DNA from 3 places in the Streptomyces tamarix genome. Region 3 is predicted to be linked to each of the others. Evidence: predicted binding sites of a transcription regulator. Region 3 holds the regulator's gene; each other region holds the start of a gene.
What was found. Region 3 encodes HrcA, which represses chaperone genes, less so after heat shock. Its sites were predicted from a motif close to TTNGCACTCNGNNNNNCNGAGTGCNAA; they were not measured.
Positions count from the first base shown of each region.

Region 1: the regulator HrcA is predicted to act here: its motif matches at 2,411-2,437, upstream of groL (chaperonin GroEL).
Region 2: the regulator HrcA is predicted to act here: its motif matches at 1,798-1,824, upstream of groES (co-chaperone GroES).

Region 1 covers NZ_JAWCTQ010000007.1:35,971-41,503, reverse strand. The annotation lists gene RND61_RS08055 (alanine/glycine:cation symporter family protein) at 1-381, opposite strand, end outside; gene groL (chaperonin GroEL) at 661-2,283, opposite strand; gene RND61_RS08045 (cold-shock protein) at 2,746-2,949, opposite strand; gene RND61_RS08040 (MoaD/ThiS family protein) at 3,909-4,187, opposite strand; gene thrC (threonine synthase) at 4,209-5,495, opposite strand; SAM riboswitch class I at 5,514-5,533, opposite strand, start outside.
Region 2 covers NZ_JAWCTQ010000005.1:228,510-234,042, reverse strand. The annotation lists gene groL (chaperonin GroEL) at 1-1,224, opposite strand, end outside; gene groES (co-chaperone GroES) at 1,343-1,651, opposite strand; gene RND61_RS06810 (polysaccharide deacetylase family protein) at 1,905-2,861, opposite strand; gene RND61_RS06805 (class I SAM-dependent methyltransferase) at 3,003-4,205, shown strand; gene RND61_RS06800 (hypothetical protein) at 4,135-4,815, opposite strand; gene RND61_RS06795 (hypothetical protein) at 5,112-5,438, opposite strand; gene tsaD (tRNA (adenosine(37)-N6)-threonylcarbamoyltransferase complex transferase subunit TsaD) at 5,435-5,533, opposite strand, start outside.
Region 3 covers NZ_JAWCTQ010000013.1:114,068-119,600, forward strand. The annotation lists gene hemW (radical SAM family heme chaperone HemW) at 1-892, shown strand, start outside; gene RND61_RS13145 (DUF3097 domain-containing protein) at 959-1,762, opposite strand; gene RND61_RS13150 (MBL fold metallo-hydrolase) at 1,773-2,507, opposite strand; gene hrcA (heat-inducible transcriptional repressor HrcA) at 2,703-3,719, shown strand; gene dnaJ (molecular chaperone DnaJ) at 3,720-4,859, shown strand; gene RND61_RS13165 (nitronate monooxygenase) at 4,947-5,533, shown strand, end outside.

The DNA.
Region 1 (5,533 bases), on a different contig from region 3:
GCGCACCTTGTACAACTGCGCCAGCGTCGACTCGACGAAGGCGGAGGCCGCGCCGACGATCGCCATGACCCACATCCAGAACACCGCGCCGGCGCCGCCCAGCGTGATCGCGCTCGCGACGCCCGCGACGTTGCCCGTGCCGACACGGGCCGCCGCCGAGATCGTGAACGCCCCGAACGACGAGACGGGCTTGCGGCCCTCGTCCCCGTCCGGCGCGGGCGCCGGGTCCTTGAGCACGCGGAACATCTCCGGCAGCAGCCGTAGCTGCACGCCCCGGGACCGCAGGGTGAACCAGAGGCCCGCCAGCACGACGACCGGGATGAGCAGGTAGGTCCAGAACACGTCGTTGACGTCGACGATCAGGGAATCGAAGGTCTGCACGGGAATCCTCGTGGGGGGGTCGACAGCACAGGGGTCCCCCCGAAGGAAGACCCGGCCCATCTTCACACGAACCGACAATCGGCCCCAGTCGTCACACCGACCTCCGGCCCGTTCCCTCACATCCGGAGCGGGCGACACGGCCCGGCGGGCGGGGCGGAGGGGCACACGGACATCGAGAAGGGGAAAGGCCCCGAAGAGGGAAAACGGAGAGAGCGGCACCCCTGGCGCCAGGGGTGCCGCTCTCTGTCCGTACTACTGGACGGTCCGATCCGCGGGGGATCAGAAGTCCATGTCACCGCCCGGCATGCCGCCGCCGGCCGGCGCGGACGCCTTCTCCGGCTTGTCGGCGATGACGGCCTCGGTGGTGAGGAACAGCGCGGCGATCGACGCGGCGTTCTGCAGCGCGGAGCGCGTCACCTTGGCCGGGTCGATGATGCCCTCGGCGACCAGGTCGACGTACTCGCCGGTCGCGGCGTTGAGGCCGTGGCCCGGGGTGAGGTTGCGCACCTTCTCCACCACGACGCCGCCCTCGAGGCCGGCGTTGACGGCGATCTGCTTGAGCGGGGCCTCCAGGGCGGCCTTCACGGCGGCGGCACCGGTGGCCTCGTCGCCGTCCAGCTCCAGCTTCTCGAAGACGCTGGACGCCTGGAGCAGGGCCACGCCACCACCGGCGACGATGCCCTCCTCGACGGCGGCCTTGGCGTTGCGCACCGCGTCCTCGATGCGGTGCTTGCGCTCCTTCAGCTCGACCTCGGTGGCGGCACCGGCCTTGATGACGGCCACGCCGCCGGCCAGCTTCGCCAGGCGCTCCTGGAGCTTCTCGCGGTCGTAGTCCGAGTCCGAGTTCTCGATCTCGGCGCGGATCTGGTTGACGCGGCCCTGGACCTGCTCGCTGTCGCCGGCACCGTCGACGATCGTCGTCTCGTCCTTGGTGATGACGACCTTGCGGGCGCGGCCCAGGAGGTCCAGACCGGCGTTCTCCAGCTTGAGGCCGACCTCCTCGGAGATGACCTGGCCACCCGTGAGGATGGCGATGTCGCCGAGCATGGCCTTGCGGCGGTCGCCGAAGCCCGGGGCCTTGACGGCGACGGACTTGAACGTGCCGCGGATCTTGTTGACGACCAGCGTGGAGAGCGCCTCGCCCTCGACGTCCTCGGCGATGATCAGCAGCGGCTTGCCGGACTGCATGACCTTCTCCAGCAGCGGGAGGAGGTCCTTCACCGCGGAGACCTTGGAGTTGACGATGAGGATGTACGGGTCCTCGAGGACGGCCTCCATGCGCTCCATGTCGGTCGCGAAGTACGCCGAGATGTAGCCCTTGTCGAAGCGCATGCCCTCGGTGAGCTCCAGCTCCAGCCCGAAGGTGTTGGACTCCTCGACGGTGATGACGCCTTCCTTGCCGACCTTGTCCATGGCCTCGGCGATCAGCTCGCCGATCTGGGTGTCGGCGGCGGAGATGGAGGCGGTGGAGGCGATCTGCTCCTTGGTCTCCACGTCCTTCGCCTGCTCCAGCAGCGCGCCGGAGACGGCCTCGACGGCCTTCTCGATACCGCGCTTCAGGGCCATCGGGTTGGCACCGGCGGCGACGTTGCGCAGGCCCTCGCGGACCAGCGCCTGGGCGAGCACGGTCGCGGTGGTCGTACCGTCACCGGCGACGTCGTCCGTCTTCTTGGCGACTTCCTTGACCAGCTCGGCGCCGATCTTCTCGTACGGGTCCTCGAGCTCGATCTCCTTGGCGATGGAAACACCATCGTTGGTGATCGTGGGGGCGCCCCACTTCTTCTCGAGGACGACGTTGCGACCCTTGGGACCAAGGGTGACCTTGACGGCGTCGGCGAGCTGGTTCATCCCGCGCTCGAGACCGCGCCGTGCCTCCTCGTCGAACGCGATGATCTTGGCCATGTGAAGTGGTCCTCCCGGACTGGGGTGGATTGCTCCGGACCGCGCTGGCGCCCGCGACGGACGGCCCGTGTGCCGCGTGGTTCCTTGCCCCACGCGCCTTGCGGGCCTCACCGACGAGGTCCTTCCGTTGTCACTCTCACTCGCAGAGTGCTAACGCCAATGATTAGCACTCGCCCTATGAGAGTGCAAGCGCCCCACGGTGGCGGCGGGGGCTCGGAGGGGCTCTCGGGAGGGCTTTCGGGGGGCTTTCAAGGGGCTCTCGGACGGACGCGCGAAGGGCCCCGCGGGGGACGGCTGCGGGCGGGCGCACGAAGAAGCCGCGAGGCGCGGCTGCGGGGGCCGGCCGCGGGAGGGCGCGTGAAGGGCCCGCGGGGCCGGCCGCGGGCGGGCGCACGAAGGGCCCGTACCCCTTGACGGGGTGCGGGCCCTTCGTCGAATGCCGTTGGCCGGAACGCGTCGTGCTTAGACGGCGATCTTGACCATGTCCGCCTGCGGACCCTTCTGGCCCTGCGAGATCTCGAACTCGACCCGCTGGCCTTCCTCAAGGGTGCGGTAGCCGTCCATCTGGATCGCGCTGTAGTGCACGAAAACATCCGCACCACCGTCGACCGCGATGAAGCCGTACCCCTTCTCCGCGTTGAACCACTTGACGGTGCCCTGAGCCATGCCTAACTCCCCTATTACTGGCCCTTGCACAGGACCGCACTTCGCGGACCCGGGTCAGACCTCGCCCACTGACAGGGGTGGGCGTGCGCCGGAACGCGTCGACCGCGGCTGAATGTATCTGCCCAACTGCCCTCTGCAACAGGTCAATCGGACGAGAAATCCAAGCGCCGGTGAAGGGAAATGATGGCCGGAACGGCCATAACCCCGGGCAAGTCGGGCCGGGCAAAGCGCGCAAACCGCGCATCGGGCGGAGGCACTTTGGCTACTTCTTGTCGGGCCCCGGCGCGTTCTCATATGCAACCGGCACGGACGGCGGCGGGGGGTTCCCCAACTCTACCGCCTTCAACCCTCCAGAATCGCCGCCTCCGCTTTCCTCGGCGCCCGTTCCGAAATGAACGAGCCGCCCCTTTCGCCGACGGACCGAAAAACCCGAAAGGCTCCGTCCGCCCCGCGCGCCTACCCCGCCGGACGCCCGGCGAACACCGGCACGGGACCTGCGGGGGACGGTGGGGGCCTCACGGGGCGGGGTGGGGACGCACGGCCTACGGGGCCTGCGGGGGGACGGCGGGGGCTGCCTACGGGGCCTGCGGGGCCCCTCGGGACCAACGGGTCGGCCCCCGCCAGAGGTGGCGGGGGCCGGGACGCCGGAACCGGGCGGAGAGGCACCGGTCAGTCGTGCACTGGACGGTCGGGCGGCGGACGGTCAGGCGCCGGACGACCGGCCACCGGACAGTCGGCTCAGACGACCGATACCGGACGACCGGACGCCGGACGGCCGGACAGTCGGGCACCGGACGACCGGACATCGGGCAGGCGGCGCCAGGCAGTCGGGCACCGGACGACCGGACGCCAGACGATCAGTGCCAGCCAGTCAGGCACCGGACGGTCAGGCACCGGGCCGACACGGTCCGAGAGGGCGTACGGGCGTCCCCCGTCGCCGGAGGGGACGCCGGAGGGGTTCAGCAGCCGCCCGCGACCGCCGGGATGATCGAGATGCCCGCACCCTCCGGGGTGGCCGTCCCGAGGCCCTGCTCGAAGCGGACGTCGTCGTCGTTGACGTAGACGTTCACGAAGCGGCGAAGCTGGCCCTGGTCGTCGAGGACGCGCGCGGCGATGCCCGGGTGGTTCTTCTCCAGGGACTCGATGACCTCCGCGAGGGTCGCACCCTCCGCCGGGACCTCGGCCTGGCCGCCCGTGTACGTGCGGAGGATGGTGGGGATGCGGACGTTGACGCTCATGGTTCGTGTCTCCCGGGGGTTTCAGTTGGCGAGGCCGGCGTCGCGGAACGCGTCCAGGCTCGGGCGGATCGTCGCGGTGGGGCCGGTCGTCGGGGCGACCGCGTCCAGGGTCTTCAGGCCGTCACCCGTGTTGAGGACGACGGTGGTCAGGGACGGGTCCAGCAGGCCGTTCTCGATCAGCTTGCGCGTCACGCCCACGGTCACCCCGCCCGCCGTCTCGGCGAAGACGCCCTCCGTGCGGGCCAGCAGCTTGATCGCGTCGACGATCTGCTCGTCGTTGACGTCCTCCACCGCGCCGCCCGTGCGACGGGCGATGTCCAGGACGTACGGGCCGTCGGCCGGGTTGCCGATGGCGAGCGACTTGGCGATCGTGTTCGGCTTCTGGGGCCGTACGACGTCGTGGCCCGCCTTGTAGGCCGCCGACACCGGGGAGCAGCCCTCCGCCTGCGCGCCGAAGATCTTGTACGGCCGGTCCTCGACGAGGCCCAGGCTGATCAGCTCCTGCAACCCCTTGTCGATCTTCGTCAACTGGGAGCCCGACGCGATCGGGACGACCAACTGGTCCGGCAGGCGCCATCCGAGCTGCTCGCAGATCTCGTACGCGAGGGTCTTGGAACCCTCCGCGTAGTACGGCCGCAGGTTGACGTTGACGAAGCCCCAGCCCTCGCCGAGCGGGTCGCCGATGAGCTCCGAGCAGAAGCGGTTGACATCGTCGTACGTGCCCTCGATGCCGACCACGTCGCCGCCGTACACCGCGGCCATGACGACCTTGCCCTGCTCCAGGTCGTGCGGGATGAACACGCAGGAGCGCAGGCCCGCCCGCGCGGCGGCGGCGCCGACCGCACCCGCCAGGTTGCCGGTGGAGGAGCACGACAGGGTGGTGAAGCCGAAGACGCGCGCCGCCTCCAGGGCCTGGGCGACCACCCGGTCCTTGAAGGAGTGCGTGGGGTTGCCCGAGTCGTCCTTGACGTAGAGGCCGCCGGTCACGCCCAGTTCGCGCGCGAGGTTGTCGGCCTTGATGAGCGGGGTCCAGCCGGGGTTGAGGTTCGGCTTGTCCGCGACGTCCGCGGGGACGGGGAGGAGCGGCGCGTACCGCCAGATGCTGGTGGGGCCGGCCTCGATCCGCTTGCGGAGCTGCTCCGGGTCGCCGGCCGGCAGGTCGTACGCGACTTCGAGGGGGCCGAAACAGTGCTCACAGGCGAAGATCGGGCTGAGCGGGAAGCGCTCGCCGCACTCGCGGCAGGAGAGCGCGGCCGCGGGGCCGAGGTCGACGGAGGGGGTGGTGGGTGCGGTGGTCTGCACAGCCATGGAAGGCGAGGCCCTTTCTCCTCATCTTTCTCACTGGC
Region 2 (5,533 bases), on a different contig from region 3:
CTCGACCGCGGCGCGGGTCGCGGAGATGGCGTCCTCCAGACGGTGCTTCTTCTCCTTCAGCTCCACCTCGGTGGCGGCGCCGACCTTGATCACGCACACGCCGCCGGCGAGCTTCGCGAGGCGCTCCTGGAGCTTCTCGCGGTCCCAGTCGGAGTCGGTCGTCTCGATCTCGGACTTGATCTGGGCGATGCGGCCCGCGACGTCCCCGGAGTTGCCACCGCCGTCGACGATGGTGGTGTCGTCCTTGGTGACGGTCACGCGGCGGGCGGTGCCCAGCACGTCCAGGCCGACCTGGTCGAGCTTGAGGCCGACCTCCTCGGCGACCACGGTGGCGCCGGTGAGGGCGGCCATGTCGCCGAGCATCGCCTTGCGGCGGTCGCCGAAGCCGGGGGCCTTGACCGCGACGGCGTTGAACGTGCCGCGGATCTTGTTCACGACGAGGGTCGACAGGGCCTCGCCCTCGACGTCCTCGGCGACGATCAGCAGCGGCTTGGAGCCACCGGTCTGGATGACCTTCTCCAGGAGGGGCAGCAGGTCCGCGATGGCGGAGATCTTGCCCTGGTGGATCAGGATGTACGGGTCGTCGAGGACGGCCTCCATGCGCTCCTGGTCGGTGACCATGTACGGCGACAGGTAGCCCTTGTCGAAGGCCATGCCCTCGGTGAAGTCGAGCTCCAGGCCGAAGGTGTTGGACTCCTCGACGGTGATGACGCCGTCCTTGCCGACCTTGTCCATGGCCTCGGCGATCAGCTCGCCGACCTGCTGGTCCTGGGCGGACAGCGCGGCGACCGCGGCGATGTCGGACTTCTCGTCGATCGGGCGGGCCGTGGCGAGCAGCTCGTCGGAGACGGCCTTGACCGCGGCGTCGATGCCCTTCTTCAGGGCGGCCGGGGAGGCGCCCGCGGCAACGTTGCGCAGACCCTCGCGGACCAGCGCCTGGGCCAGGACGGTGGCGGTGGTGGTGCCGTCGCCGGCGATGTCGTTGGTCTTGGTCGCCACCTCCTTCACCAGCTGGGCACCGAGGTTCTCGTACGGGTCCTCGACCTCGATCTCGCGGGCGATGGTGACACCGTCGTTGGTGATGGTCGGCGCACCGAACTTCTTGTCGATGACGACGTTGCGACCCTTGGGGCCGATCGTCACCTTGACGGTGTCGGCAAGCTTGTTGACGCCGCGCTCAAGGGCGCGACGGGCGTCCTCGTCGAACTTCAGGATCTTCGCCATGGGAGCGATTCAGCCCTCTCGGTACTGGATGGAGAAGGAACGGCGCCCCTCGCCGCCCGACGCACGTGCGGCAGCACAGCAGCGGGGGCCAGGGGCGCGGTTCACGGCACGTGGTGGATTACTTCTCGACGATCGCGAGCACGTCGCGGGCCGAGAGGACGAGGTACTCCTCGCCGCTGTACTTCACCTCGGTGCCGCCGTACTTGCTGTAGAGCACGATGTCGCCGGTCTTGACGTCGAGCGGCAGGCGCTCGCCGTTCTCGAAGCGGCCCGGGCCGACGGCCAGGACGACGCCCTCCTGGGGCTTCTCCTTGGCGGTGTCCGGAATGACCAGGCCAGAGGCCGTGGTCTGCTCGGCGTCGAGCGGCTGGACCACGATGCGGTCCTCGAGCGGCTTGATGGCAACCTTGGAGCTGGTGGTCGTCACGATCCGACCTCCCCCTTCGGAGATCTCACGGGGTCAACTGTCTGAGGTGGCGACCAGGTGGATCCGTCGTCGCGGGTGCCGGACCTGCCCGTCGCTGTGTTGGCACTCTCCGGTGGGGAGTGCCAGAGCCGAGACTATGACCGCGATTAGCACTCGGTCAAGCGGAGTGCCAGTTACCCGCCGCGCGCCGCGTCCGCACCCGTACTGACGTGCGACGAAAGGCGGCCGGACCGCGTCGCGGGCGCGCCGCGGCTCAGACGTAGTCCTCCAGCCGGGCGACCGCGTACCCGCGCTCGGTGATGGTGTCCATGGCCTGGCGGACCATGTCGGCCATCGACCCCTCCCAGTCGCCGCGGCCGCGGAAGTGGGTGAGGACGATGTCGCCGGGGTGCAGGTCGCGGTCCCACTCGCGCCACTCCATGCGGTCCGGGAACGCCTCGGCGGACCACAGCGGCACGGCCTTGATCCCGCAGTCCCGCGCGGCGCGCAGCGTGTCGGCGTCGTAGTTGCCGTACGGCGGGCGGAACAGCGTGGGCCGCTTGCCGTAGCGGCGCTCGATGACGTCCTGCTGGCCGCAGATCTCGTGCTTCTGCTCCTCGTACGACAGCGCGGGCATGTAGGGGTGGGTGAGGGTGTGGTTGTGCAGGGCGACGCCGAGGTCCTGCATGCGCTTGAAGTAGCCGTAGTCCTCCTTGACCAGGTAGTCGCTGAGGAAGGCGCTGTACGGGATGTTCAGTTCGGACATCATCCGCAGCAGCTCGGGGTCCTTCTCCGCGCCGTCGTCGATGGTCAGGAAGACGACGCGGTCGCGGGTGGGGACGGTGGTGAAGACCGGTGGGAGGTCGGGGTCGCCGACCTCGAAGCCCTCGCGGAAGGTGATCTCGGGTTTCGCCTTCGGCGGGTCCGGCGGGAGGAGCGGCACCTGTCTCAGGCCCCACTTCCGGGCCAGGGCCGTGCGGGCCGCGTGCGCCCGCCGGTACCGCTCGACGTACGCGGTCAGCGCTCCGGACGCGGTCCGGGGCCGCGCCTGCGGGGCCTGCTGCCCCTGCCCGCCCTGGGCCTGCTGGCCCTGACCCTGGCGGCCGTGGTGGCCCGCCGCACCGGTTCCGGACGGTCCGGTTCCAGACGGTCCGGTTCCGGTCGGGCCGGCGCCCTCCGTCGCGCAGGCCGTCCCCAGGGCGGCGACGAGCAGGACCGCAGCCATCCTCATGCCAGTCCGATTTACCGATGATGGACGCTTTTGTCGTACTAGCTGCATGGCGCCGCATCCTGTCAGCGCGGCACCCCGGCACGCGGACGACACCGCCGCCGGGCCGGGCACCGTCCCCCGGCCGGCCCACACTGGACCAGAATGGGACGGGTGACCGATCTCGCCGCCTTCTCCGCGCTCCTCACCGACGAGGGCCGGGACCTCCTCGCCGACCTGCGCCACTACGACCCCGCCCAGGAGCTGGCCGTCGCCTCCCGGCTGCGCCGGAGCCACCCCGCGGAGCTCGTGTCGGCGGCGCTCGGGCAGGCGCGGCTGCGCCAGCGGGCGGTGGCGAAGTTCGGCGCCGACGACGCGTACCGGATGTTCTTCACCCCCAACGGCGTCGAGCAGTCCACGCGCGCGTCGGTCGCCCGGCACCGGGCGGCGGCCTTCGCCCGGCTCGGCGTGCGGCGCGTCGCGGACCTGTGCTGCGGCATCGGGGGCGACGCGGTCGCGCTGGCCCGCGCGGGCATCGCCGTCCTCGCCGTCGACCGCGACCCGCTCACGGCGGCCGTCGCCCGCGCCAACGCCGGGGCGCTGGGGCTCGCCGACCTGATCGAGGTGCGCTGCGCCGATGTCACGGAGGTCGACACGGCCGCGTACGACGCCGTGTTCGTGGACCCGGCGCGCAGGGGCGGGCGGGGCCGGATCTTCGACCCGGAGGCGTACTCGCCGCCCCTGTCGTGGGCGGTGGACGCGGCCCGCCGGGCCCCGCACGCGGCGCTGAAGGTCGCGCCGGGCATCCCGCACGAGGCGGTGCCGCCGGAGGCCGAGGCGGAGTGGATCTCGGACGGCGGGGACGTGAAGGAGGCCGTGCTGTGGTTCGGCACGGCCCCGGGCTCCGTACGGGCGACGCTGCTGCCGTCCGGCGCCACCCTGGCCACGTCCGCACCGCTGCCCGCCCCGCCGGTCCGGAAGGTCGGCCGCTACCTGTACGAGCCGGACGGCGCCGTCATCCGGGCGCACCTGGTCGCGGCGGTCGCCGCGCGACTGGACGGCGGGCTGGTCGACGAGACGATCGCGTACGTCACGGCGGACGAGCTGCGCCCGACGCCGTACGCCGCCGCGTACGAGATCACCGACGAGTTGCCGTTCAACCTGAAGCGGCTGAAGGCGCTGCTGCGGGAGCGCGAGGTGGGCGTCCTGACGGTGAAGAAGCGCGGTTCGGCGGTGGAGCCGGAGGAGGTGCGCCGCCGGGTGAAGCCGAAGGGCCCGCACGCGGCGACGGTGTTCCTCACGCGTGTGGCGGGCGCTCCGACGATGCTGATCGGGCGTCCGGCCGCGGCGCCGGCGGAGCGGGGCTGAGCAGCCGTACGGCCAGCCGGTAGTGGGCCACGGCCTTCGCCGCTCCGGCGAGCCCGGTGAGCCACAGCAGGAACCCGGCGCCGACCCCGTACACGACCTCGGCGTACGTGGTGGCGCCCGGCCGCGCCGACACGGGCACCACGACGCAGAGCCACAGCCCGGCCGCGCACAGCGCGAACGACACGAGCAGCCACGCCAGGCTCAGCCCGGGCGCCCGGTGCCGGGCGTCGCGCGCGGGGGCGTGGTCCAGGGCGGCCCACCGGACGAACAGCCGGCGCGCCGCCAGGTCCCGGCGCACGCCCGCGACCTGGAAGTACGCGGCGGGGACGAGCGCCCCGGCGCCCAGCCCGGCCAGGACGAGGGACACGGCGGCGCCGAACGGGTCCAGGGCCTCGTCGAACGTGACGAGCGCGGCGCCGACCAGCCCCCAGCCGATCTCCAGCAGCAACAGCCACACCAGGAACACCACCAGCCGGGCGCCGCCGAGCAACCGTCCGCCCAGCTCGCCCATCGCCCGGTCCCGGTCGGCGAGCAACGCCTCCCGGTCGGGCCAGGTGCGCAGGTGCGGGGGCGGCGGAGGCGGCGGCAGGGCGCGGAGGCGGGAGGACACGGGGAGAGGCTAGACGCCCGCCGGCGGGCCGCCCTCCTCCGGGGGCGCGGTCCCCTCGGCTTCGTCCGACCTCCGCCCCCGGGTCCGGGTCGGGTCGGGACGGGTCGGGTCGGGACGGGACGGGACGGGTCGGGGAACAGCCGCCGACGGCCTCCCCCCGCTCCTCCACGAGCGGACCGCCGAGCGGCTCATCCGCCCTTCGGCCAGGCGGCGGGACGGCAGGGTCCTTCGACCGGGCGGCGGGGCCGGCTCCCGCCTTTCGCCCCTGCGGCACCCCGTCCCCGCTTCCCGCGTCCCTACGAGGGACGGGCCGCGCCCTGGTCCATCCGGCCGCGCGGACCCTCCGGAACCCCTTCCCCGGGCCCGTCGGCGACGCCGTGCGAGACGAAGCGCCAGCGGTGGACCGGGCGGGTGAGCAGGTCGACGGGGGGTTCCGGGAGCTCCGGGACCTCGGCGCCTTCCGGGGCGTCCCACCAGGTCAGGACCAGGACCCGGTCCTGCGCCGCCGTGAACGTCTCGCGGCGCAGCGGTGCGGCGGGCAGCCGCTGCGCGCGGGCCCACTCCAGGAGGTCGGCACCGCGGCCGGGGACGGCGCGGGCCTCCCACATCAACGTGACCGTCACGAGTACAGGTTCTCCTTGCTGATCTCGTGCAGGTGGTCGTGGTCGTGGTTCCCCGGGACGTGGGGGTCCGTGACCGGCAACGACGAGTCCGCCGA
Region 3 (5,533 bases):
CGCCGTCCGGGACGAGTTCGGCCTCGCGGACGACGCCGAGATCACCACGGAGGCCAACCCGGACTCGGTCGACCCGGCGTACCTGGCCGCGCTCCGCGAGGGCGGCTTCAACCGCGTCTCCTTCGGCATGCAGAGCGCCCGGCGGCACGTCCTGGAGGTCCTCGACCGCACCCACACCCCCGGCCGCCCCGAGGCGTGCGTCGCCGAGGCCCGCGCCGCCGGCTTCGACCACGTCAACCTCGACCTGATCTACGGCACCCCCGGCGAGAGCGACGACGACTGGCGGGCCTCCCTCGACGCCGCGATCGGCGCCGGACCCGACCACGTCTCCGCGTACGCCCTGATCGTCGAGGAGGGCACCCGGCTCGCCCACCGCATTCGGCGCGGCGAGGTCCCGATGACCGACGACGACGTGCACGCCGACCGGTACCTGATCGCGGACTCCGTCCTCGCGGAGGCCGGGTTCCACTGGTACGAGGTGTCGAACTGGGCCGCCTCCGAGGCGGGCCGCTGCCTCCACAACGAGCTGTACTGGCGCGGCGCCGACTGGTGGGGCGCCGGGCCCGGCGCGCACAGCCACGTCGGCGGCGTCCGCTGGTGGAACGTGAAGCACCCCGGCGCCTACGCCGCCGCCCTCGCCGGGGGCCGCTCGCCGGGCGCCGGGCGGGAGGTCCTGACGGAGGAGGACCGCCGCGTCGAGCGCGTCCTGCTGGAGCTGCGGCTCCGGGAGGGCATCCCCCTGTCGCTGCTGCGCCCGGCGGGCCTGGCCGCCGCCGCGCGCGCCGTGCGCGACGGGCTGCTCGACCCCGCCCCGTACGGGGAGGGGCGCGCCGTCCTGACCCTGCGCGGGCGGCTCCTCGCGGACGCGGTGGTGCGGGACCTGGTGGACTGAGGGGACTGAGGAGACCTAGCGGACTGGGTGGACCGAGCGGGCTGAGGGGCGCCGCGCGGGCGGGCGCTACGGCGCCGTCACGAAGTCGATCAGTTCCTCCACCCGGCCCAGCAGCGCCGGCTCCAGGTCCTTGTACGACCGGACCCGGCCCAGGATGCGGCGCCAGGCCGCGCCGGTGTCCTCGGGCCAGCCCAGGGCCCGGCACACGCCCGTCTTCCAGTCCTGGCCGCGCGGCACGGCCGGCCAGGCCGGGATGCCCAGCGACGACGGCTTCACGGCCTGCCACACGTCGACGTACGGGTGCCCCGCCACCAGGACGTGCGGATCCGTGACCGACGCGGCGATCCGCGACTCCTTCGACCCCGGCACCAGGTGGTCCACCAGCACCCCGAGGCGGGCGTCGGGGCCGGGCCGGAAGTCGCGGACGACCGCCGGCAGGTCGTCGACGCCCTCCAGGTACTCCACGACGACGCCCTCGACGCGCAGGTCGTCGCCCCACACCTTCTCCACCAGCTCGGCGTCGTGGCGGCCCTCCACGTAGATCCGTCCCGCCCGCGCCACCCGCGCCCGCGCGTCCGGCACGGCGACCGACCCGGACGCCGTGCGGGCCGGCCGCGCCGGCGCGGGGGCGGCCGGGCGGACCAGCGTCACCGGACGGCCCTCCAGCAGGAAGCCGCGCGGCACGAGCGGGAAGACCCGGTGCCTGCCGAAGCGGTCCTCCAGCGTCACCGTGCCCGCCTCGCACCCCACCACCGCCCCGCAGAACCCGGTGGCGGCCTCCTCGACCACCAGGTCGGGCCCGGCGGGCACCTCCGGCACGGGGGCCTGCTTCTTCCACCGCGGGGTCAGGTCGGGGTCGTAGGCGCGCATGCGCCAGACGCTACGACACAGCGAACCTGCGGGCCAGCTCCTCCCGTTGGGCGCGTACGAACGCGGCGTCCACCACCGCGCCGTGCCCCGGCACGTACGCCGCGCCCTCCCCGCCCAGCTCCAGCAGCCGGTCCAGCGCGGCCGGCCAGCGCGACGGGATCGCGTCCGGGCCCGCCTGGGGCTCGCCCGACTCCTCCACCAGGTCCCCGCAGAACACCACCCCGGGCGTGCCGTCCGCCGCGCCCGGCACCAGCAGCGCCAGGTCGTGGCCGGTGTGCCCGGGGCCCGCGTTCACCAGCAGTACCTGCCGGCCGCCCAGGTCGAGCGTCCACTCGCCGCACACGAGGTGGTGCGGGTGCACCAGGACGTCCACGGCCTCGCCCGCCTCGTCCTCGGCGACGCCCTCCCGCACGGCGTCCGCCCGCAGCGCGTCCCGCTCCCGCGTCAGCACCTCGTCCAGACCCACGGCACCGAACACCTGTGCGCCCGCGAAGGCGGCGGCACCCAGCACGTGGTCGAAGTGCGAGTGGCTCAGTGCGATGTGCGTCACGCGCCGCCCGCCCAGCAGCCCCTGGACCTGGGCGCGGATCTCCGCGCCCTCCCGCAGCGTGGAACCCGCGTCGAACAGCAGGGCGGCCCCGTCCCCGACGACCAGTCCGACCGTGGCGTCCCAGCCGGGGAGCCGCCTGCGGCCCACCCCGGCCGCGAGCCGCTCCCACCCGAACTCTTCCCAACCGACGTCCATACCGCGACGCTATCGGCAATGCCCGCGGCCGGCGCGCGATACGGTGATCGGCCGCCGGGCACCGCCGCGCTCCCCACGCCGCCCTTGCCAGGCATTGACCTCGGCGCCGTACACTGGCCGCGGGGATGATTGGCACTCGGACACGGCGAGTGCCAGCAGACGTCAGCCGACCGGAGCCAGCTGGAGGTGCGCGCCGTGCTCAGTGAACGCAGACTCGAGGTGCTGCGCGCGATCGTTCAGGACTACGTCGGTACGGAGGAGCCCGTCGGCTCCAAGGCGCTCACCGAGCGCCACAACCTGGGCGTGTCGCCGGCCACCGTGCGCAACGACATGGCGGTGCTGGAGGAGGAGGGGTTCATCGCCCAGCCCCACACCAGCGCCGGACGCATCCCCACGGACAAGGGCTACCGCCTCTTCGTCGACAAGCTCGCCGGAGTCAAGCCGCTGTCGCCGCCTGAGCGCCGGGCCATCCAGAACTTCCTGGACGGCGCGGTGGACCTGGACGACGTCGTGGGGCGCACGGTCCGGCTACTGGCCCAGCTGACCCGCCAGGTCGCGGTCGTGCAGTACCCGTCGCTGACCCGGTCGACCGTGCGCCACGTCGAGCTGCTGTCGCTGGCCCCGGCCCGGCTGATGCTCGTCCTGATCACGGACACCGGGCGGGTGGAGCAGCGCATGGTCGACTGCCCCGCCCCGTTCGGCGAGACCTCCGTCGCCGACCTGCGCGCCCGGCTGAACAGCCAGGTCGCCGGCCGGCGGTTCGCCGACGTGCCGCAGTTGGTGCAGGACCTCCCGGAGTCCTTCGACCCGGAGGACCGCGGGACGGTCTCCACGGTGCTCTCCACGCTGCTGGAGACGCTGGTGGAGGAGACCGAGGAGCGCCTGGTGATCGGCGGGACCGCCAATCTCACGCGCTTCGGACACGACTTCCCGCTCACCATCCGGCCCGTGCTGGAGGCGCTGGAGGAGCAGGTCGTGCTCCTCAAGCTGCTCGGTGAGGCGACGGACCCGGCCATGACCGTGCGCATCGGCCACGAGAACGCCCACGAGGGGCTGAACTCCACGTCCGTCGTCGCGGTCGGCTACGGTTCGGGCGACGAGGCGGTCGCCAAACTCGGCGTGGTCGGACCGACCCGCATGGACTACCCCGGAACGATGGGAGCGGTACGCGCAGTGGCACGTTACGTCGGACAGATCCTGGCGGAGTCGTAAGTGGCCACGGACTACTACGCCGTACTCGGCGTGCGCCGCGACGCGTCCCAGGACGAGATCAAGAAGGCATTCCGGCGGCTCGCCCGCGAGCTGCACCCGGATGTCAACCCCGATCCGAAGACGCAGGAGCGGTTCAAGGAGATCAACGCCGCGTACGAGGTGTTGTCGGACCCGCAGAAGAAGCAGGTCTACGACCTCGGCGGCGACCCCCTGTCGTCGTCCGGCGGGGCCGGCGCGGGCGCGGGCTTCGGCGCGGGCGGCTTCGGGAACTTCTCCGACATCATGGACGCCTTCTTCGGCACGGCGTCCCAGCGCGGCCCGCGGTCGCGCACCCGCCGCGGCCAGGACGCGATGATCCGGCTGGAGGTCGAGCTCGACGAGGCGGCCTTCGGCACGACGAAGGAGATCCAGGTCGACACGGCCGTCGTGTGCGCGACGTGCTCGGGTGAGGGCGCCGCGCCGGGCACCTCGGCGCAGACGTGCGACATGTGCCGCGGCCGCGGCGAGGTGTCGCAGGTGACGCGGTCCTTCCTGGGCCAGGTCATGACGTCCCGCCCGTGCCCGCAGTGCCAGGGCTTCGGGACGGTCGTGCCGACGCCGTGCCCCGAGTGCGCGGGCGACGGCCGGGTGCGGTCCCGGCGGACGCTCACGGTCAAGATCCCGGCCGGCGTCGACAACGGCACGCGCATCCAGCTCGCCGGCGAGGGCGAGGTCGGCCCCGGCGGCGGCCCGGCGGGCGACCTGTACGTGGAGATCCACGAGCTGCCGCACCCGGTGTTCCAGCGGCGCGGCGACGACCTGCACTGCACGGTGACGATCCCGATGACGGCGGGCGCGCTCGGCACGAAGGTGCCGCTGGAGACGCTCGACGGCATGGAGGAGGTCGACATCCGGCCCGGTACGCAGTCGGGCCAGTCGATCCCGCTGCACGGCCGCGGTGTCACGCACCTGCGCGGCGGCGGGCGCGGCGACCTGATCGTCCACGTCGAGGTCCAGACGCCCACGAAGCTGGACGCGGAGCAGGAGCGCCTGCTGCGCGACCTGGCGAAGCTGCGCGGCGAGGAACGGCCCACGGGCCAGTTCGCGCCGGGCCAGCAGGGGCTGTTCTCGCGGCTGAAGGACGCGTTCAACGGCCGTTAGCGGCCCCCGGCGGCGCGCCGCCGGATCCGGCCCCGACCCTCGGGGCCGGGGGTTCGACGGGGGCGCGGAGCGTGACACCATGCGTGCATGCCCTCCGCGCTGACCGATCTCTGCCGCTACCCGATCGTGCAGGCCCCCATGGCGGGCGGCGCCTCGTGCCCGCAGCTCGCGGCGGCCGTGTCCGAGGCCGGTGGCCTCGGCTTCCTGGCCGCCGGGTACAAGACGGCCGACGGCATGTACCAGGAGGTCCAGCAGCTCCGGAGCCTCACCGCGCGGCCCTTCGGCGTGAACCTGTTCATACCGCAGCCGGGCCAGGCGGACGCTGCCGCCGTCGAGGTGTACCGCCAGCAGCTCGCCGGTGAGGCCGCCTGGTACGAGACGCCGCTCGGCGACCCCGACGCCGGCCGGGACGACGGCTACGACGCGAAGCTGGCGATCCTCCTCGACGACCCGGTGCCGGTCGTGTCCTTCACGTTCGGCTGCCCCGCGCCCGACACGGTGGCGGCCCTCGCGCGCGTGGGCACCCGGACCGTCGTGACGGTCACCGGCCCCGACGAGGCGCGGGCCGCCGAGCGGGCCGGCGCCGACGCCGTGTGCGTGCAGGGCGTCGAGGCCGGCGGCCACCAGGGCACGCACCGGGACGACCCGGAGACCGAGTGCTCCGGCACCGGGCT